Regions from separate parts of the Flavobacterium sp. SORGH_AS_0622 genome, predicted to be linked through region 1. Evidence: riboswitches for the same ligand, from Rfam matches in the RefSeq annotation. Region 1 holds a riboswitch; each other region holds the start of a gene.
What was found. Region 1 has a riboswitch for S-adenosylmethionine ahead of QE431_RS16220 (TlpA disulfide reductase family protein). Riboswitches for the same ligand answer to the same signal wherever they lie in the genome.
Positions count from the first base shown of each region.

Region 2: another riboswitch for S-adenosylmethionine. It lies ahead of QE431_RS01780 (alpha/beta fold hydrolase); the one in region 1 lies ahead of QE431_RS16220 (TlpA disulfide reductase family protein).
Region 3: another riboswitch for S-adenosylmethionine. It lies ahead of QE431_RS01860 (homocysteine S-methyltransferase family protein); the one in region 1 lies ahead of QE431_RS16220 (TlpA disulfide reductase family protein).

Region 1 is NZ_JAUTAX010000001.1:3,844,886-3,852,607, reverse strand. It holds gene QE431_RS16230 (TonB-dependent siderophore receptor) at 1-98, shown strand, start outside; gene QE431_RS16225 (hypothetical protein) at 244-594, shown strand; SAM riboswitch class I at 861-960, shown strand; gene QE431_RS16220 (TlpA disulfide reductase family protein) at 1,209-2,198, shown strand; gene QE431_RS16215 (aminotransferase class V-fold PLP-dependent enzyme) at 2,295-3,767, shown strand; gene QE431_RS16210 (polysaccharide deacetylase family protein) at 3,999-4,778, shown strand; gene QE431_RS16205 (hypothetical protein) at 5,046-5,294, shown strand; gene QE431_RS16200 (hypothetical protein) at 5,465-7,075, shown strand; gene QE431_RS16195 (hypothetical protein) at 7,268-7,405, shown strand; gene QE431_RS16190 (M4 family metallopeptidase) at 7,503-7,722, shown strand, end outside.
Region 2 is NZ_JAUTAX010000001.1:400,624-408,345, forward strand. It holds gene QE431_RS01775 (aspartate kinase) at 1-633, shown strand, start outside; SAM riboswitch class I at 1,671-1,778, shown strand; gene QE431_RS01780 (alpha/beta fold hydrolase) at 1,858-2,841, shown strand; gene thrA (bifunctional aspartate kinase/homoserine dehydrogenase I) at 2,843-5,257, shown strand; gene QE431_RS01790 (OsmC family protein) at 5,338-5,766, shown strand; gene QE431_RS01795 (PLP-dependent aspartate aminotransferase family protein) at 5,896-7,068, shown strand; gene QE431_RS01800 (Rrf2 family transcriptional regulator) at 7,338-7,722, shown strand, end outside.
Region 3 is NZ_JAUTAX010000001.1:417,693-425,414, forward strand. It holds gene QE431_RS01845 (bifunctional precorrin-2 dehydrogenase/sirohydrochlorin ferrochelatase) at 1-458, shown strand, start outside; gene QE431_RS01850 (NAD(P)/FAD-dependent oxidoreductase) at 554-1,606, shown strand; gene QE431_RS01855 (hypothetical protein) at 1,781-2,584, shown strand; SAM riboswitch class I at 2,696-2,812, shown strand; gene QE431_RS01860 (homocysteine S-methyltransferase family protein) at 3,116-4,120, shown strand; gene QE431_RS01865 (hypothetical protein) at 4,184-4,444, shown strand; gene metH (methionine synthase) at 4,784-7,459, shown strand; gene metF (methylenetetrahydrofolate reductase [NAD(P)H]) at 7,628-7,722, shown strand, end outside.

The sequences.
Region 1 (7,722 bases):
ATGCGCAGAATATATTTAATGCCACTTATTATGAAGTAGGAGCGGTGCCTCTCCCTTCAAGATGGTTTACTTTGGGAGTAAAATTGGTTACTTTTTAGTTTTAAAAGCCTGTAAATCGAAATTTACAGGCTTTTTTATTGCTAATCAAACCAATTGCGGTTATATAAAATTCAATAGAAATATTGTAAAATAAACTGCTTTATAAGTAGTTACTTAGCTTTTGTAAATATTAAAACGTTTATTATGAAAGCATTATTAAAATTAAAAGTCATACTTTTTGTAGTTGTAATTGGATTGCTGTTTTCTTGTAAAAAGAATGACGGCTACAGCGATCAAATAGAAACTTCCAGTGTTCCGCTTGACACAACGGAAACAAAACAAGTTTCTGATACTGCCACTACATCAACTAATATTGTTACTACTCAAACGCCAACATCTGCAAATGGTAATACAGATTCTTTAAGTACAGCCGGCAGAGGAAGCGGGCCCGGAGAAAGTGCACAAGATGGGTCTACCTACACGCCTTCAAAAGGAGTGCAAAAAGACAGTGTTAAACTGCAGACGGAAAGTGCTAAAAAAAGAAAGAATAAATAATTTATTCGGTCAGAAAAGTTAAAAACTCATTTCAAAACGAAATGAGTTTTTTTATGGAGTAAAGAATTTAAAGCTATTGTATTAGGAATTACTGTTCTAAAAATAAAAATTAATTGAAATTTATTTTAGGACTAAATAATTGTTTTCCAGAGTGTTTTAAAGGGTTTTGAGCAACTCTTAAAATAAAATTTTAAAAAATATTACTAAATACTACTAATTTGATAGAATTAGTATGTATATTTGTATCACAGAAAATTTCTGAATGATACTTATCCAGAAAGACCGAGGGAATAGGCCCATTGACGTCTTAGCAACCTGTTACCGAATAAGGTGCTAAATCCTTCCACTGTGGTGGACAGATAAGAAAGATTTCCTCCAAATCTGAATAAGATCATATTTTTAAACTTTTATTTTTTTAAAATGAAAACCGAATCAATCTTATACTCAGGTTACGAACTTTTGAATTTAATTTTCGAAGAAAATAGTCTTGCTTTTTTCCGAATGTGAAGACATTAAATTCTCCCAATATTTTTATTAAACAGCATTTTCTAGAAGCCTTTGTGACTTTGGCCTAGAATTCTTTTGTCCAATCTTAAACTAAAAATCAAAATAAAATGAAAAAAATACTATTAGGCTTTGCGCTACTTTTTGGCTTTACGCAATCTCAGGCACAGGAAAATAATTTACAACTAAAAGGAACTGTTGTAGATACAGTTGTCAATTATGTTTATCTGCAAAAGTTTCATAATAAAATGTTTACCACAATTGATTCGGTAAAAGTAAAAGACGGAAATTTTAGTTTCAAAACTAAAGTGAAAACGCCAGAACTATATGGTTTAAGTGTGAATACAGAAAGCAGTCCTTTGTATATTTTTCTTGAAAAAAGCCCGATTACAGTAAAATTAAGTCCGAAGAAATATTACAGTAATTCTGTAGTCGAAGGTTCTGCTTCTCAAGATTTATTTGAAACTTACAAAAAATCAAAAGATGTAGAAATCAGTAAATTCATTACAGAAAATCCTAATTCAATTGTTTCTGCTTATGTATTGTACAGAAATTGGTCTTACAGATTATCGCCAGAACAAATAAGACAAAATATTGCCTTGCTTGATAAAACCCAGCAAAATACTACTTACGTAAAAGAACTAAAAGATCTTGCCCTTGTTTTGGACGGATTAGCAGTTGGGAAAAAAGCTCCAGATTTTACTGCCAATGATCCTGAGGGAAAACCAATCCGCTTTTATGAAAATTTAAAAGGTTACACTTTAGTCGATTTTTGGGCTTCGTGGTGCGGTCCATGCCGAAGAGAAAATCCAAATATCGTAGCCGCTTATAAAGAATTTCACGATAAGGGATTTAATATTGTTGGAATCTCTTTGGATAAAAAGAAAGAAAACTGGATCAAAGGAATTCAGGATGATAATCTAACCTGGCTGCACGTTTCCGATTTACTTTTTTGGAACAGCGCCGTTGCGAAATTATATGGAATAAGAGCGATTCCTGGAAATTATTTAGTGGATTCGAACGGAATAATCGTAGCCAAAAATCTTCAAGGCGAAGAATTACAGTCTACACTTAAATCGCTTTTAGAGAAAAAAATATGAACGTTTTAAAAACGTAGAGTCAAGTCAAAATGCTTTGCTCACCAAAAAATTAAAGTTCATCAATAAAAAATTTAGTTAATTTAAAATGATCAGGAAATGAATGCTATTGAGACAGAAACACAGCCAATTGAATTAGAATGTTACTTCTCTAAATTTAGAGAAAATACAGTAGGTATAAATCATATTTATAAATCGGTATATGGAAAGCAGAATCTGCTTTACGCCGACTGGGTTGCCAGCGGAAGATTATACAATCCGATCGAAGATATTATGCTTAATAAAATAGGCCCGATGATTGCCAATACGCATTCGCTTTCAAGTCAGACCGGAAAAACGTCTACTTACGCGTATCAACATGCCAGAGATATTATTAAAAAGTCAGTTAACGCAAATGAATCTGATGTTTTAATCACAACAGGAACCGGAATGACTGCTGCTTTATCGAAGCTGCAAAGAATCATGGGACTGCGAACGAGTAATGAAGCAGATAAGCCAGTAGTTTTTATCACACATATGGAACATCATTCGAATCAGGTTTCCTGGTACGAAACAAATGCCGAAGTTGTGATTCTTCCCGCAGATGAAAATAATTTGGTCGATCCTAAAATTCTTTCGGAAGAAATTAAAAAATATGCCGGCAGAAGTTTAAAAATTGGTTCGTTCACAGCTTGCTCGAACGTTACTGGAATTATTACGCCTTATCATGAATTGGCTAAAATCATGCATCAAAACGGTGGACTTTGCTTTGTAGATTTTGCAGCTTCGGCACCTTATGTTAAAATCAACATGCATCCAAAAGATCCAGAGCAGCAGTTAGATGCTGTTTTCTTTTCGCCTCATAAATTTCTTGGCGGACCAGGAACATGCGGTATTTTGGTTTTTAATGAGAAATTATACAAATCAGATTTTCCGGATAATCCAGGCGGTGGAAATGTAAAATGGACCAATCCGCTGGGTAAATATTGTTATAGCGAGGTCATAGAAGTTAGAGAAGATGGTGGGACACCAGGCTTTCTACAAGTAATAAGAACTGCCTTAGCTTTAGAATTAAAAGATAAAATGGGAGTTTCAAACATTAAAAACAGAGAAAAAGAACTGCTTGATCTTTGTTTTTCAAGACTTCAAAAAATAAAAGGTTTGTCCATTCTAGGAGACCTTACAACAGAACGAATTGGCTGTGTTTCTTTTGTCATCGAAGATATTCACTATAACTTAATCGTAAGACTTTTAAATGACCGTTTCGGCATTCAGGTTCGCGGCGGGTGGTCTTGTGCGAGTACATATGCGCATTATCTTTTCAATATAAATGAAAAAAAATCGGCAGAACTTACTAATGAATTATTAGAAAGAAACCAGACCAATAAACCAGGATGGGTTCGTTTGTCACTGCATCCGATTATGACAAACGATGAGGTTACATTTATATGCGATGCAATTGAGCAGATCGCTTTGCATTATAAAAAATGGAAGAAAGATTATGTCTATAATTCGGTTTCAAATGAATTTGAAAATCCAGAAATAAAAGAAACAATTTCAGAAGAAGTAAATGAATGGTTTAAACTGGAATAAGATATTCTATTACTATCACAGATTAAAGCTAACAAGTTTTTTTTAAACCTGTTAGCTTTAGTGTTAGATATTATAAAAGTAATTAGAAGTATAGTATTCTAAGAAGATCAGTAGAGGAAAATATGTTTTCGTTTGTTGCAGCGTGTAAGTAAAATATCTCAAAAAGTGTTTATATTTGAATGATTCTATTCTTTAAAGAATATTTAAAATTTCAATTTAATTCAACTCTGTATGAAGCTATTTTTTCTCAAGACAATGCTTTTTTTAATGTTCTTAAGTTTTTTTTCCTGTAATACTAAAAACGAAAAACCTGAGCCAAAACCTTATAAGGCTGGTGTGATTTTGTCTTTTGATGATGCGTACGTAGATGAGTGGGCTGAAGCTGATGCCGCTTTGAAAAAATATTCTTGGAAAGCAACTTTCAATGTCTGCAGAATAGATTCTATTGGAGAACCTCAAATTAAAAAACTTCTTCAAATGCAGAAAGAAGGGCATGAAATTGCTGGCCACGGTTATCATCATTATAATGCTGTGAAATTTGTACAAAAAAACGGAATAGACGAGTATATGAAGCAGGAAATAGAACCAATGATTGCTTCGATGAAAAAGAAATCTTTTAATGTTACTTCTTTTGCCTATCCTTACGGCGAAAGGTCTCAAGAACTTGATAAGGCTTTATCAAGCAAATTTAAAATTATTAGAGGCAGGGCATTTGGAGGTGAAGTTCCTGAAAAGCAGGACAGTTATTTTAATAATTCAAAAATTGTATTTGCATTCGATATCGATAACAGCCATATTCATTTTAGTATTCCATATCTTTTGGAGTTATTAGATTACGCGAAGAAAAATGATAAGATCTTGATTTTATGCAGTCACAAACCAGTTAAAAATGTAACCGAAAATTATCAGACCAAAATCGAAACCTTAGAATTTGTCTGTAAGTACATGAAACTTAACGGACTTAAATTTTACACTTTATCAGATTTAGATAATTTACTTCCTGAAGAATAATAGATTTTAAAGATAAGCTTGATCAGTTTTTATTTATTATTACTTTGAGTTTATATTGTTGCAAAAAACAATCTTCAAATTTAATATTGTTGCAAATTATAACTTGCAACATCTTTGTAAAACAAATGGCGTTTTAAATTTATAATTTAGTATAGAAATAATTTACTTCTTAGTTCCTAAAAGAAATTTTATGGAATTATTTTCTTCTCTTAGAGACTGTTAATCATAGATTAAAAGTGTAAAAATTTATATTTTAAATTCTAAATTATGACTGTGCCTGAAGAATTATACAATATCAAATTTGCGGAATATTTTGAATCTATGAAAGTTCTCTACTTAACAAATGATAAGTTTAGAACCATCTGTGATGATTATTGCAGTAATGTTGTCAATGCACAGGTTTATAAGAAACGGTTTGAAAAAAATTTTCGACGTAAGCTGGAATGTGAAAATTTATCAAAAGAACTAGAAGAAGAAATATTGTTTTTTATGATAAGAAGCACAGATGAATCTTAAAAATTGAGACTCTATTTCAATCAATTTTTTACATATACTTTTTAAAAATTTTATAAAAAACATTTCCTAGATATTTAAGTTTTCGGCAGCAGAATGCTTTTTAAGAGTTTTATTTAGGATTTAGCTTTCTATATTGTTTAAATTTGGAATTCCCAATAGAATTTTTAAAAATGATACCACGATTATTTTTTTTATGGCTTTTTTTGCTTCCCCTTACTATTTATTCACAGTCAACACAAGAACTGATAGATAGTGTAAATACTACTAACAATCATCAGAAAAAAGTAGAACTGTGTCGCAAAATTGCTTTAAGATTACAAAAAACAGATTGGGAAAGAGCTATAAAATACATAGAACTGGCTGAGACTGAAGCTAAAAAAACAAAAGAATCTGAACTTACCTTGGCTGGTGTTTATATTACATCAGGCAAAATGTATTCTGCGAGAGAGGTATTAGATGTTGCCCTTCAGTATTATTTAAAAGCCTATGATATCTACAAAAAAAATGGCAACCTTGAAGAAGCATCCAAATTAGAAAACAATCTTGCGATTATCTATGCACAAGGGAAAAATAAAGAAAAAGCACTGCAATGTTTCTTAAACGTATATCGTTTTCAAAAGTCAAAAAATGATGCTGTAAAACTGGTCAAAATTTTAAATAATATTGGGACTTTATATCTCAGTCGAAATTTAGATTCTTCATTGCATTATTTTCATAAAGCCGAAGGACTAAATAAAAGTTTAAAAAATGATGATCTAAAGGTTTACGTATTCACTAATCTTGCAAGAGCATATGTTTTGAAAAAAAATAAGACACAAGCTGATGAGTATTTTGACAAAGCTTTTTCTTTATTGAGCAATCGTGTTGATAATTTACTGCAGGCTTTTGTATATCAGTCTTTTTCTCAATATAATTTAAAAGAAAAAAACTATGATACCGTAATTGTAAACGCAAAGAAAGGTTTAGAATTATGCAGCGAAAATGTATATAGTTCTTCTGGTTTAGACCTCAATAAAATGCTTTATGAAGTTTATGTAATTAAGAAGGATTATAAAAATGCTGTTTATTATTTTCAGAAATATAATGCCATTAAGGATAGTATAAATATTGAAGAAAAGACAGTAAACATTGAAAGAATAAAGCTGGAACAGGATTACAAAGCCAGAACCCAGATAAAGATGCTTATTGAGCAAAAAAAGCGATTTAAATATTATGTAGTTGGTTTAATATTGGTTATCGGGATATTGATTTTAATTATTTTACTGATAAAATACCGCAACAAGAATATTAAAAATCAGCTCGAAAAAGAGAAATTAAAGACAAAAATGCAAGCCTTAAACGAAAGTTTGGAAGCCAAAAAAAAGGTTCTCATAGGAAAGGCAATGGCAGAAATACATCGTACAGACAGCATTAACGAAATCCTGACGGATCTTAAACAGATTAAACTCAAAACTGTTAATAAAGAAATGCAGCAGGCTATTGATATAGTTTTAAAGCGTCTTGAGAAGAATTTGAATACAGACATCTGGAAAGAATTTGAAATAAGTTTTGAGCAGGTTCATAAATCTTTTTTCGACAAATTAACGGAGGATTATCCTTCTCTTACTCCAAAAGATCGAAGATTATGTGCACTTTTATATCTGGATTTAACCACAAAAGAAATCTCTCAAATTACAGGACAATCCTTTAAATCTATCGAAAATGCCCGAACGAGACTGCGTAAAAAGTTTGATTTAACCAACGAAAAGGTAAATCTCTCCACTTATCTCAATACAATTTAACGTATTTAACATCATAAAATAAACCAAGCTAATGATCTGATTTAGTTTGGTTTATTTTTTTTTGAGTGCTTTCTGGGTGGAACTTTTCTGCCTCAGAGTGTTTTTGCAATAGTCCTTTTTTGCATAAACACATAATCTCCATTCTACATTTACCAAATCGATTAGCGCGCAGATCGAAGTAAATAAATTAGAATGAATAGGAAGAAAAAAGATATCCCTCCTAAAAGTTTAGAACAACTCTTAGAAGAAACAGAAACAAAAAAGAAAACCCTTTTAAAAATTCTAGAAAAAATAACAAAAGAAAATCCTAAAGATCAAACTCCGAATTGATTTTTAGAAACTGCTTTTATGGTTTTGCTATGAGCCATCGAAGCACAATATTTATTAACCAAGCATACTATATTATTAATTTTTAAATTTAAAACGAATGAACCAAATTTACTTTAAAACCAAGTATTTGTTTGTTTTGTTAGGTTTCTTTGTCTGTTCCGTAGGAATGGCTCAGTCACCTGTTCCCAACAAACTAAAGGGCAATGCAGTAATGGCATTAGGATCACCAACTTTAAGCAGGACAAAAGATAAGGTTTCTAAAAATGCCAGTGATTCATATTCAAGTCAGAATAATGATGCTGCAAATCTTCTCACTC
Region 2 (7,722 bases), 3.4 Mb from region 1:
ATTCCGGTTTTGCAGACTTTAAGAGATTTGTATTATTCGGGAGAAAAAATCACCAAGATTCGAGGAGTATTTTCAGATAATTTGAGTTACGTGTTTAATAGATTTTCTTCTGAAGATGTTTCGTTTTCATCCGTTTTAAAAGATGCAAGTCTTTTGGGATTAATGAAATCAACATTCAAGGAAGATTTATCTGGAAACGACACGGCAAGAAAACTTCTAATATTGGCCAGAGAAGTTGGCAAAGATTTCAATTTCTCAGATATTCAAATACATCCTTTTATTACAGAAAATCATCTGGAACAAAATGGAGTGCTTAATAAAGAAGCAGTTGACAAATCATTTAAAATAGCAAAAATAACACAGTCTGATAATCATGTACTTCGTTATGTGGGCGAATTTGATTTTGAGAAAAATAAGCTGGAAGTCAAATTGATTTCAGAACCTGCACATTCTGCAATTGGACAATTAAAGGGCTCGGATACCATTTTTGAAATCTATACACAATCTTACGCACAGGTTCCAATTGTAATCCAAAGTGCACCGCCGTGCAAACAGGCAATTTCGAGAGGAATTATAACCGATATTTTGAAAGTAGCGGAAAGAATTAGAAATAAAGAGGCCGTTTGGTCTTAAAAACTTCGTAGAAAATAAAAAATATAACTAATGTTCTTTGATAAACTGATTCGTTAAGGAAGTTTAGAAAGCTTTAAAACTGCTTATTGATCAATTTTTTATAGTCTTTTTCTGTAAATTATTTTTGTAAGATGTTTTTCAACGTAAAAAAATCACTTTTTAACGTATTTTGTAATTAAATTCTTGAATTTTATTTGTTTAATAAAAATAATAGTTGCATATTTGTTATACCCAAAAACTACTACAATCAAATGAACTTAAAAGTCAACAAAATGTTTTGCGCCATTTCGGTTATAACCGAGGCTGGGTTGTCTATTGCTTAAAAAATTGTAAGAATACAATATATAGTAAAGCCTCCCAAAACATATTGGGAGGCTTTTTAATTTTACACAAAAATGCAGAATTTAAATAAAATACAATATAAATCACAGATGAATAAATCCTTACAGATGAACAAGATGTTTGCTGTCGCGCTTATTTGCGTGAACGTCTGTTGATACTAAAAGAATAAATGAGTTTAAAAAACTTAACCCTTTTGGTATCTGAAATTCCAAAAGGGTTTTTTTATTCCTGAAAGCGATTTAACATAAACATAAAAAAGAAATAAAGATTATAAAACGCAACTAAACTAAAACTTAATATCATGAGCACATTGAACTACTTAGCAAAAACGATTTCTACTTTGAAAAACAAAAGAACGAAAAGAAATAATCCGCCGCCGCCAGCAAACGAATTGGCTCACCCCAAGGTTCGGAATTACTGAAACGGATAAAAATACCGAAAAAATAACACCAAATTCTTTGTTGTTTTTGATGTATTCAAAAGAAAATGAAACGCTTTTTATCTAAATTAAAAAGCACCGCAAAATAGGTTTCGGCCTGCTTAATTTTACTGGGCATTTCTGTTCGGTAAATTTTTGCGTATAATAGTTTTTGCTGCAATATGTTTATGAAATTTAGCAAACAGTTTCGATAAAATTTGTTTGTTAAAGAAATTAGTAGTTAATTTGCACTCGTTAAGTTCAAAAAAGTATTGAAATGTTATAAAGAAAGGACGAGGGATTAGACCCGATGAATCCTTAGCAACCCTTCGTTAATTCGAAGAAGGTGCTGCATTCTACCACGCCCAACGTGGAAAGATAACAACAAGAATTTTTCTAGTTTATACTAGTTTTTTCTTTCTAATATTTCCAGATACAAATCAGATAATACAACAGATTTGAAATTGGAAAATATACCAAACCCTATTAGCATACAAAATTTCACCACAGAAAATGGTGCGCTTTATCATACACTGCCTTTAAGTTTTACTATTGCTGGTCAGCCTTTGCATAGTGCGCCTATTGTTTTGGTAAATCATGCCTTGACAGGAAACGCCCAAGTTACTGGCGAGAATGGCTGGTGGAATAACTTAATTGGCGAAGGTAAAACCATTGATACTGCTGTCTATACCATTTTAGCTTTTGATATTCCAGGAAATGGAAGCAATTCTTTCCTAATCGAAAATTATCTAGATTTTACTGCCAGAGACATTGCCCGAATTTTTATTGAAGGACTAAAAGTTTTAAATATTGAAAAGCTTTATGCTATAATTGGAGGCTCAGTTGGAGGCGGAATTGCTTGGGAAATCTTAGCTTTAGAACCAAATATCACAGAACATCTTATCCCAATTGCAAGCGATTGGAAATCGACAGACTGGCTTATTGCCAATTGCTTCCTGCAAGAACAAATTCTCAATAATTCTTCAAAGCCAATCGAAGATGCGAGAATACACGCCATGTTGTGTTATCGTTCGCCAGAATCATTCAAAGAAAAATTTCAGCGTACCATCAATCAAGATCTTTTGATTTTTAATATCGAAAGCTGGCTGGCGCATCACGGCAAAAAATTGCAGCAAAGATTTCAATTAGCTTCTTATAAATTAATGAATCAGCTGCTTAAAACAATTGATATTACAAGAAATAGTGAAAGTTTTGAAAACTTATTGTCACAATCAAATGCATCAATTCATATAGTAGGAATTAATTCGGATTTGTTTTTTACAGCAAAAGAAAACATAGAAACCTACGAAGAATTGAAGAAATTTAAAGACAATGTTTTCTACAGCGAAATTGATTCGGTTCACGGACATGACGCTTTTTTAATCGAGTACAAACAATTAGATCATTTACTTGCCGACATTTTTAAGGCAGAAACAATAAAAAAATAAAATGAAAGTATTAAAATTTGGAGGTAAATCATTAGCAAACGGAGAAGGACTTAACAAAGTTGTTTCAATCATTTCGGATAAAGTAAATCAAGGTGAAAAAATTACAGTTGTAGTTTCTGCACGCGGAAACGCAACAGATGAATTAGAATTTATTTTAAGCATTGCTGCTAAAAATGGCAGTTATAAAGAATTATTAGAGAATTTTAAAAAATATCAAATATCAGATTATCCGCATGTAGATTTATCTGAGGAATTTAATGTTTTAGACAAACTTTTTGAAGGTGTAAGTCTAATAGGCGATTACAGTAAAAAAATCAAAGATCAGATTCTATCAAAAGGAGAATTGCTTTCGGCTAAATTATTGACTGCTATTTTAGTGGAAAAAGGAATTCCAGCCAATTTTGTAGATTCAAGAGAACTGCTAAAAACCGATTCTAAATTTGGTGATGCACAACCTCTAGAACAGCTTTCAAAGAAAAACGTAGTAAATTATTTTAAAGAACATAACGGCGAAACGGTTAATATAGTTACAGGCTTCATTGGTTCCAACAACAACAACGACACAACTACTTTAGGTAGAAACGGCAGTAACTATACCGCTTCGTTAATCGCTAATTATTTAAATGCCGAAGAACTGCAAAACTTTACACACGTAGACGGAATCTACACGGCAAATCCAGATTTAGTTGCAGATGCTAAAAAAATCGAATATTTGTCTTTTAACGAAGCAAATGAGCTGGCTAATTTTGGAGCAACAATTCTGCACGCCAAAACGATAATTCCGTTATTAGAAAAAAATATTCCGCTTCGTATTTTAAATACTTTCAATCACGAAAACCGCGGAACATTAATTACATCCGATTCTGCTAAAGAAGGAATTAAAACACTTTCTGTTTTGGAAAATGTTTCTCTTGTTAACCTTGAAGGACGCGGATTACTTGGAAAGGCAGGAGTAGATGCCCGTATTTTTAAGGTAATGGGCGATCATAATATTAGTGTGAGTATTATTTCGCAAGGATCTTCAGAAAGAGGAATTGGGTTGGTTGTAGCAACAGATAAAGCGACAACTGCAGTTGTAGAATTAGAAAAAGAGTTCGAAAATGACTTTTATTCGAAAGACGTAAACCAAATTACAGTTACAGACAATGTATCGGTAATTTCGATTATCGGACAGGATTTAAGTACATTCCACAAACCATATACAGCCTTAATCAAAAATAAAATTGTTCCGATTTTGTTTAACAACACCGTAACGGGTAAAAACGTGAGTTTGGTTGTTAAAAAAGAAGAATTAAACAAAGCCTTAAACGTAATTCACGGAGAAATTTTTGGTGTTTCTAAGAAAATAAACATCGCGATTTTTGGCCACGGATTAGTAGGAGGGACTTTAATTAACCAAATCTTAGAATCGGCTGCAGCAATTGAAAAACGTAAAGATGTTAAGCTGAATGTTTTTGCTATTGCAAACTCAAAAAAGCTGCTTTTAAATAAATATGGTGTAACTGCAAACTGGAAAAATGAAATTGAAACCAAAGGCGAGGCATATACTATAAAAGATATTATTGCTTACGCAAATGAACATCATTTAGAAAACTTAATTGCGATCGATAACACGGCAAGTGCGCCTTTCGTAGAAAACTATATTCCGCTTGTAGAAAGCAGTTTCGATTTGATTTCTTCGAATAAAGTAGCGAATACATTAAGCTATGGTTTTTATAAAGAATTGAGAAAATCTTTGGCAGAAAACCAAAAGAATTATTTATACGAAACCAATGTGGGTGCAGGTTTACCGTTAATTGATACCATTAAATTACTGCATCTTTCGGGAGAAAATATCACAAAAATTAAAGGTGTTTTCTCAGGAACATTGAGTTATTTATTCAATAATTTCTCTGCAAAAGATGTTCCTTTCAGCGAAATCTTGCAGGAAGCAATTGATAACGGATACACAGAACCAGATCCGCGTGAGGATTTATGCGGCAATGACGTTGGAAGAAAATTATTGATTTTGGCTAGAGAATTAGATTTACAAAACGAATTTGAAGAAATTTCTATTCAGAATCTTATTCCAGAGCATTTACGTGAAGGAAGTGCAGCTGATTTCTTGACGAAATTAAAAGAATTTGATCCGATTTACGCTAAAATAAAAGCAGACCAACAGCCAAATCATGTACTAAGATATATCGGCGAATTGTCTGGTGATTTACAAAATGACAAAGGAAATCTTGAAGTAAAATTAGTTTCAGTGCCAAAAGATACTGCATTAGGCGGATTAAAAGGTTCTGATTCTTTCTTCGAAATTTACACAGAATCTTACGGAGATCGTCCAATTGTTATCCAAGGAGCTGGTGCAGGTTCTGCGGTAACGGCAAGAGGAGTTTTCGGAGATATTTTGAGATTGTCGGATAAAGGATAATACGATTTTAGATTGCAGATTTTAGACTTGAGATTTTAGATTTACAAGGCTATAACAAAACAAAAAAAAATAACAACACAATGAAAGTAACCTTAAACAGAGTAAATGACGCATTTCATTTTAAACTAAAAAATGAACGCGGACATATAGTTGACGTTGACAGCAGAGCCGAATTTGGCGGAAGCGATTTAGGTGCAAGTCCAATGGAGTTAGTGCTAATGGGCGTTGCAGGATGCAGTGCAATTGATATGATTTCAATTTTAAAGAAGCAGCGTCAGGAAATCACTTCTTTTAATGCTGAGGTTGAAGGAACAAGAGTTCAAATCGAAGAAGCAAAACCTTTTAAAGAAATCGATGTGGTTTTTTATTTAGAAGGAGAAATCAATCCTGAAAAAGCAAAAAAGGCAGCACAGCTTTCTTTCGAGAAATACTGTTCGGTTGCCAAAACAGTTGAGCCAACAGCAGCTATTAAATATAAAGTCGTTTTAAACAACGAAGAATTACGTTAATTAAATTAGTCAATTTGAGAATTAGATAATTCTCAGTTAGCTGAAAAGGAAAAATATTTTGCGAAACTTAGTGTTCACTTTGTGAATCTTTGCGAAATAGTTTTTCAAAAAAAAACAAAAAACAACACAATGAATAAAGAAGAATTTGGTTTTGAAACACAAGCCATAAGAACACAATTAGAAAGATCACAGTATTTAGAGCATTCGGTGCCATTGTATTTATCGTCAAGTTTCGTATTTGAAGATGCAGAGGATATGCGCGCTTCTTTTACAGAAGAAAAAGAAAGAAATATTTACAGCCGTTTCAGTAATCCAAACACATCAGAATTTGTGGATAAGATCTGCAAAATGGAAGGTGCAGATTCTGGTTATGCTTTTGCAACGGGAATGGCAGCAGTATATTCTACTTTTGCTGCATTATTAAACTCTGGAGATCATATTGTTTCTGCAAGCAGTGTTTTTGGTTCTACTCACGCTTTGTTTATGACTTATTTTCCAAAATGGAATATCGAAACTTCATATTTTGAGATCAATAAGCCAGAAACAATCGAGAGTTTTATTAAACCAAACACCAAAATATTATACGCCGAATCACCAACAAATCCTGGTGTTGATGTTATTGATTTACAATTATTAGGAGATATTGCAAAAAAACACAACTTGATTTTAATTATAGACAACTGTTTTGCAACACCTTATTTACAGCAGCCAATTAAATTTGGAGCACATTTGGTTATCCATTCAGCGACAAAATTAATTGACGGACAAGGACGAGTTTTAGGCGGAGTAACTGTTGGAGATGCAGAATTAATCAGACAGATATATTTGTTCTCTAGAAATACAGGTCCAGCTTTATCGCCATTTAATGCTTGGGTTTTATCAAAAAGTTTAGAAACATTGGCAGTTCGTGTGGACAGACACTGCGAAAATGCTTTAAAAGTAGCTGAGTTTTTAGAAAGTCATCCAAATGTAAACAGCGTAAAATATCCGTTTTTGAAATCGCATCCGCAATATGAAATTGCAAAAAAGCAAATGAAAGCTGGCGGGAACATCATCGCATTTGAAATTAAAGGTGGAATTGAAGCAGGAAGAAAATTCTTGAATTCGATACAACTTTGTTCATTGTCTGCAAATATTGGAGATACCAGAACAATTGTAACGCATCCAGCTTCTACAACACACAGTAAATTATCCGAAGAAGATCAATTAGCGGTTGGAATCACGCAAGGTCTTGTTCGTGTTTCCGTAGGTTTAGAAACTGTAGAAGATGTAATTGCAGATTTGAAACAAGCATTAGCTTAATTATATATTTCAATTTCAAATAGTAAAGACGATTTTTAGCTGTAAATTTAATACAGTTGAAATCGTCTTTTTTGATTATGTTTTCTTAAAATCATATTTTTGTCATTCAAAGAAATAAATTAACGAAGTAATTTGATAGAATTAGTAGAATTTAACTTTATTCTTTTGTGATAGTTCAAACAAAAAGCATATTTTTGTTGTTTAATAATTTGTAAGAGTTTGATCTGAATATCCCAAATCTAAATTCTACAATCTAAAATTATACATTAGTGCTTTCAAAGAAAACAAAATACGGAATTAAAGCTCTTACATATTTAGCCAGGAGAGAAAATAACGAACCTGTACAAATTGCTGAAATTGCGAAAAGTGAACATATTTCGATTAAATTTTTAGAAAGTATTTTGTTGCTTTTAAGAAACTCTGGTTTTCTTGGAGCTAAAAAAGGAAAGGGCGGCGGTTATTACCTGATCAAAGACCCTAAAGATATCAGCATGGCAAAAGTCTACCGAATTCTAGAAGGGCCAATTGCATTATTACCATGCGCGAGTCATAATTTCTACGAAAGATGTGATGATTGCGATGATGAGTCTACCTGCGCCGCACGTCGTTTAATGACAGAAGTTAGAGATAATACACTTAAAATATTAGAAAGTA
Region 3 (7,722 bases), 3.4 Mb from region 1:
ATGTTGAGGTTGTAGCGCCCGATTTTCATTTAGAAATTAAAATTTTAGCAGAAAGGCATCCATCAATTAAATTGACGGAAGCAAAGTTCAAAAAGAAAATGCTCAAAAAACGTCACATGGTAATTGCCTGTACAGACGATTTAAAAGTCAATAAAAGAATATACGATTTATCTAGAAAGCGTTATTTGATTTGCAATATCGCCGATACGCCGGACTTATGTGATTATTATTTAGGTGGCATCGTAACGAAAGGAAATGTAAAAATCGCCATTTCGACCAATGGAAAATCGCCGACAACTGCCAAAAGGCTAAGAGAATTTTTCGAAGAAATAATTCCCGACGATATTAATCAAATGGTAGAAAACCTAAATGAATACAGGAGAACCTTAAAAGGCAATTTTGAAGAAAAAGTGAAGAAGATGAATGAAATCACCGCTTCACTCAAAAATAGAGAGTAAAAATATCGCTTAGAAATGAATGATAAAAATCATTGTCAGTAGAATAAATTATTCGTTTCTTTGCACTATTAAGAATGATTATAAACAACAACATAATGATTAAAACAGATATACTTATAATTGGAGCAGGCCCAACAGGTTTATTTGCCGTATTCGAGGCAGGATTATTAAAATTAAAATGCCATATATTAGATGCTCTGCCTCAACCAGGAGGACAGCTTTCAGAATTATATCCAAAGAAACCAATTTATGATATCCCAGGATTTCCAGAAGTTTTAGCTGGAGATTTAGTGGATGGATTAATGGAGCAGATTAAACAATTTGAGCCAGGTTTTACATTAGGTGAGCGTGCAGAAACAATCGAAAAACAAGAAGACGGAAGTTTTATCGTAACGTCAAACAAAGGAACTAAATTTCACGCGCCAGTTATTGCAATCGCGGGAGGTTTAGGAAGTTTTGAGCCTCGTAAACCACTTATTGAAGATATCGAGTTTTATGAAGATAAAGGAGTTAAATACTTCATCAAAAATCCGGAGAAATTCAGAGATAAAAGAGTTGTAATTGCAGGAGGAGGAGATTCAGCACTAGACTGGAGTATTTTCTTGGCAAATGTAGCTTCAGAAGTAACTTTAATTCACAGAAGAAACGAATTTAGAGGAGCTTTAGATTCTGTAGAAAAAGTACAGGAACTAAAATCCGCTGGAAAAATTAAATTAATCACTCCGGCAGAAGTTATCGGAATCAACGGTGCTGAGCATGTTGAGTCATTAGATATCGAAGAAAACGGAGCACACCGTAAAATCGAGTGTGATTATTTCATTCCACTTTTCGGATTAACTCCAAAATTAGGTCCAATTGGCGACTGGGGATTAGAAATCGAAAAAAATGCAATCAAAGTAAACAATGCACTAGATTACCAGACAAATATCCCGGGAATCTTCGCCATTGGAGACGTAAATACATATCCAGGAAAATTAAAATTAATCCTTTGCGGATTCCACGAAGCAACTTTAATGTGTCAAGCTGCTTACGGAATCATCAATCCAGGTAAAAAATATGTATTGAAATATACAACAGTTTCTGGTGTAGACGGTTTCGACGGAACTCGTAAGGAAGCTCCAAAAGCAGTTGTGAAAGCGATAGTTTAATCTTAGATGCTAATCCCGTCCCAAAATTTCGGGATCGGGACTAAGGTTCTAAGGGACTAAGATTTTTTATATAGAAAAGCTCAAACTTTTAGTTTGGGCTTTTTTTATTTTAGCACCTTTCTTAAAAACAAGGATATTTCTTACTTTTACGGAATAATTTAGAGTTAAAGAATAATGAAACATATTATAATTTTTTTGATTCTTTTGAGCTTTTTGGTTTCGTGTAATAAATCTAGAGGCAAAATAATATTAAAATCGAATAGTAACATTGGGAATCAATGTCTACCTCATTTTTCTGATGATCTGAACCTAGAAAAGCAAAGAATAATCATCTTTGGAGAAAAAGATAACTATTATAGAGATTTTTCTAAAAATGAACTGAACAAAATTGAAATGCTTTTTCCTGTCTTTAAGGAAAAATACCCTTCTAGTCCTTTTGCAGCGTACAATGCAAATCGTTTACCTAAGAAATTTATTAATCAAAATGGGGTTGAAGAGGTTTTAGATTTCGGCGATCCGCTTGGCGGCGACGATTTTTACTTATTATATTCTTATTATCTTAAACAAAAAAATGGAGATATAAAGTATAAAGATGAGAGAGCAAAGCTAATTCAATTATATGAAACAATAAATAATATTTATTTGTCTTGGTCTCCATCATTAATGTATTACGGACATCAGGCTATTAGATTGAATGCTTGTGCTGAATACTCCATCTATCTTTTAGACTCAGATGAGGATTATTATAATTATAAATTTGACTTTGAAAAACAGAAGGAGCTATATCTTAGATCTTTAAGTCAATTTGTCGCAGACGAATTTAATCGAAAATCTGGTATTCCTTATAATAATGAAAAAGAAGTCAGAAAAACTAAAGAAATTGTTCTACTAGAAAAACTAATTACAAACTATTACTATTTAGAGCAAGTAAGAACGTTTGAGATGGAATATTATAGAATTAAAACAATAAACTTATAAGGAGCTCTAAACTTAGAACCTTAGCATCTCAGTACCTCAGAACCTTAGAAAAAAAACATTTGCAAATCGAAAGCCTATTTCATACCTTTGCACTGTTCTTAAAATTACTGTTAGTTATCACGAAAGGCGGAGGGATAGACCCAATGAAACCTTAGCAACCCTTTATCATAAAGAAGGTGCTAAATTCTACTTTATACGACATTTTCCAGTATTAAAGATAGATAACACAAATACATAACTCGTATTTCTCAAACTTTTCCTGACAACTTACAATAATTACTGAAACAGATTCTGTATCAGGAGCGAATCATTGGTGCATTTTTGCAGTCAATAGTTCCCGCTGTACACAAATATCTTTTATTCTGAACCCCAGAATAAAAGGATATTTGCTTCCATCGGGGCTAATTAGCATGCAATATTGCACTTTTGGAATTAGTGTAAAAAAAATATCGAAGGTTAAACTTCACAATCATAATAAAAAAACTTAGCATCTTAGAACCTCAGTATCTTAGAAGCTAAAGAAAAAAAGATATGGCAATTACGATACAAGAAGCAATAAAGAAAAATATCCTAATCCTTGACGGAGCAATGGGAACAATGTTGCAGCGCTATAATTTCTCCGAAGAAGATTTTAGAGGAGAGCGTTTCAAAGATTTTCCACATCCATTAAAAGGAAACAACGATTTATTATCCTTAACACAACCACAGGCGATCCGCGATGTGCACGCTGCTTATTACGAAGCTGGTGCAGATATCGTAGAAACCAATACCTTTTCAGGAACGACAATCGGTATGGCCGATTATCACATGGAAGATTTGGTTTACGAGCTAAACTATGAATCAGCAAAAATTGCAAGACAAGTAGCCGATGAGTTTACCGCAAAAAATCCAGAAAAACCACGTTTCGTTGCTGGTTCAATTGGCCCAACAAACCGTACGGCAAGTATGTCTCCAGACGTAAACGATCCGGGTTACAGAGCCGTAACGTTTGACGATTTGCGAATTGCATACAAAGAACAGGCAGAAGCGTTAATGGATGGGGGATGCGATTTACTTTTAGTAGAAACGATTTTTGATACCTTAAATGCTAAAGCAGCACTTTTTGCAATCGAAGAAGTAAAAGAAGAACGTAATCTAGATATTCCAATCATGGTTTCAGGAACAATTACGGATGCTTCAGGAAGAACACTTTCTGGACAGACAGTTGAAGCTTTCTTGATTTCAGTTTCACATATTCCATTATTAAGTGTAGGTTTCAATTGTGCTCTTGGAGCCGATTTGTTGAAACCGTATTTGAAAACATTAGCACATAATACAAGTTTTAATGTTTCGGCACATCCAAATGCAGGATTGCCAAATGCTTTCGGACAATACGATGAAACGCCAGAACAAACGCAAGCTTTTATAAAAGAATATTTAGAGGACAATTTGATTAATATCATTGGAGGCTGTTGCGGAACAACTCCAGATCATATTCGATTAATGGCTGAGGTTGCGAAGGATTATAAACCGAGAGTAGCGCCGGTTATTGCCTAAAGTTTCGCTCCTGCAAGGTTTTCAAAACCTTGTAGGTATGAATATACTTGATAAATATATTAAATGGATGGAGAGCATATTGTTTATTCAGAAGATGGGGAAGTATTTAAAGCTTTTTTAAATTCAAATTGGTATGATACGATGAATCCATATTTATATTGTGTATCTGAATTAAAAAGTATTAAAAGTAAGATTGATAATAACGAAAAATTCAAAATAGAAAGTAATGGTAAAATATATCATATTACGACAAATTTAGAATTTAGGGTATGGATCGAAAAGGTGTTTAATGGAGGATTTGAGAAACATATTTTTAGTGATTAAAAGTCAATAACAAACCTACAAGGTTTTAAAAACCTTGCAGGTTGAATTGAGAATAAAATGTTCCGTAGGAAATCATCGGTAGAAAAAAATGACAATTGAAATCGTGGAAAATAGATTATTTGTTTCAACCGAGTTTGCGTGAGGGATAGAAGTGAAAAGCCCACAGCCTGACGAAGGAAGAGCGAGGACTTGTAACGGATAGCCCGACCCGGAGGGACACGCCCAAATTAAAATATTGAAAACGAATATACCTACAAGGTTTTAAAAACCTTGCAGGAAAGAAAATAGAATAAAAAACTTAGAACCTTAGAATCTTAGGGACTTAGTAACTTAAAGAAAATGACAGAAAAAAGAAGAGACCTTGTATTATCAGGATTAGAACCATTGATTATTACGCCCGAAAGTGTTTTTGTAAACGTTGGTGAGCGTACGAATGTAACAGGTTCAAGAAAATTCTTGAGATTAATCAAGGAAGAGAAATATGACGAGGCGCTTGATATTGCAAGACAGCAGGTAGAAGGAGGAGCACAAATCATCGATATTAATATGGATGAAGGAATGCTTGACGGTGTTACAGCAATGACTAAATTTTTGAATTTAATTGCTGCAGAACCAGATATTTCGAGAGTGCCGATTATGATCGACAGTTCGAAATGGGAAATCATCGAAGCAGGTCTTAAAGTAGTACAAGGAAAAAGCGTTGTAAACTCGATTTCGTTAAAAGAAGGAGAAGAAGCTTTTATTCACCACGCGAGATTAATCAAACGTTACGGAGCGGCGGCGATTATCATGGCTTTTGACGAAGTAGGTCAGGCGGATAATTACGATCGTAGAGTAGAGATTTGCCAGCGTTCGTATGATATTTTGGTGAACAAAGTAGGGTTTCCTCCGCAGGACATTATTTTCGATTTGAATATTTTCCCAGTTGCAACGGGAATGGAAGAACATCGCTTAAATGCTTTGGATTTCTTTAGAGGAACAAAATGGGTTCGCGAGAATCTGCCTCATGCACATATTAGTGGTGGTGTAAGTAACGTTTCGTTTTCTTTTAGAGGAAATGATACGGTTCGTGAAGCGATGCACTCGGTATTTTTATACCACGCCATTAAAAACGGAATGACGATGGGAATCGTAAATCCCGAAATGTTGACGATTTATGATGATATTCCGAAAGACTTATTAGAACACGTTGAAGACGTAATTTTAGATAGACGTGACGATGCGACAGAAAGACTTCTGGACTTTGCAGAAAATGTAAAAGGTGAAGCAAAGAGCGATGAAAAAGTAGTTCAGGAATGGCGTTTTGGAACGGTTCAGGAGCGTATTACACATTCATTGGTAAAAGGAATTGATGCTTTTATTGAAGAAGACGTTGAAGAAGCCCGTTTGGCAGCAACAAAACCAATCGAAGTTATCGAAATCAATTTGATGACGGGAATGAACGTGGTTGGAGATTTATTTGGAAGCGGAAAAATGTTTCTCCCTCAGGTGGTAAAATCGGCTCGTGTAATGAAAAAAGCAGTTGCTTATTTACTGCCATTTATTGAAGCAAGCAAACAAGCTGGAGATAAACAAGGAAACGGAAAAATCCTAATGGCAACTGTAAAAGGTGACGTTCACGATATTGGGAAAAACATCGTTTCGGTAGTTTTGGCTTGTAACAATTACGAGATTGTAGATCTTGGAGTTATGGTTCCTCCAGAAAAAATTATTGCAGCGGCGATTGAGCATAACGTAGATATTATCGGATTAAGCGGACTGATCACACCTTCGCTTGACGAAATGGTGTATCTAGCCAAAGAATTAGACAAACAAGATATTAAAATCCCGATTATGATTGGCGGGGCAACAACTTCGCGCGCACATACAGCCGTGAAAATTGCACCGCAATACAGAGAAACGGTAATTCACGTAAACGATGCTTCGCGTGCTGTTACGGTTGCAGGAAACCTGTTAGATCATAACCGAAAAATATATGCGGCAGATATTCGTGCAGAGTACGATTCTTTTAGAGAAACATTTTTAAATCGTTCAAGAGATAAAAATTTCCTCACGATTGAAGATGCCCGTAAAAACAAATTACAATTGGATTGGTCTGAATACACACCGACTAAACCAAAAGTAATTGGAGCACAAACCATTGAAATAGAACTTGATGTTTTGGTTCCGTATATCGACTGGACACCATTTTTTCAAACTTGGGAATTGTACGGAAAATATCCTGCGATTTTAACCGATGAGGTTGTGGGCGAACAAGCAACATCTGTGTTTAACGATGCTCAGGCGATGTTGAAGGTAATTTTAGAAGAGAAAAAACTAAAAGCAAAAGGTATTTACGGAATTTTCCCTGCGAATCAGGTTGATGATGACGATATCGAATTACGTGACGAAAACGGAAAAGTACTGGAAAAATTCTTAACGCTTCGCCAGCAGTCACAAAAAACAAAAGGCGCTCCAAATATTGCTCTAGCCGATTTTATTCTGCCAAAAGACAGCGGAATAGAGGATTACATGGGAGCTTTTTGCGTAACAACAGGTTTTGGTGTAGATGAATGGGCAGCGGAATATGAAAAGAATTTAGACGATTACAATTCGATTATGGTAAAAGCACTTGCCGATCGTTTTGCTGAGGCTTTCGCCGAATATCTTCACGAAAAAATACGTAAAGAAATTTGGGGCTACGATAGAGAAGAATCGCTAACAAACGAAGAATTAATTAAAGAAAATTATAAAGGAATTCGTCCAGCTCCAGGTTATCCAGCTTGTCCCGATCACTTGGAAAAACCAACGATTTGGAAGCTTTTGAATGTAGCTGAAGAAATTGGAGTGACGCTTACAGAAAGCATGGCGATGTGGCCGGCTTCATCGGTTTCGGGATACTATTTTGGAAACCCAAAAAGCAGGTATTTCGGACTAGGGAAAATAAAAGAAGATCAGGTAGTAGATTACGCCAAACGACGAAACGTTCCAACAGATTACGCCATGAAATGGTTAAATCCTAATATAGCAGATTAATGAAAGTTATTTTTGTTTCAGGTTTCAGGTTTCAAGTTGCTATAGAGAACTTGAAACCTGAAACCTGAAACATGAAACAAATAAAAGATTGATTTAAGTTTTTGATTTCAGATTTTTTACACGAACTAAAAACTCAAAACACTTAACTCATAACCCATAACTTAAAAAATGAAAGTAACAGAGCATATAGAAAACGCCAAAGGAAAAACATTATTCTCATTTGAAATTATTCCGCCTCAAAAGGGGAAAAGCATTCAGGAATT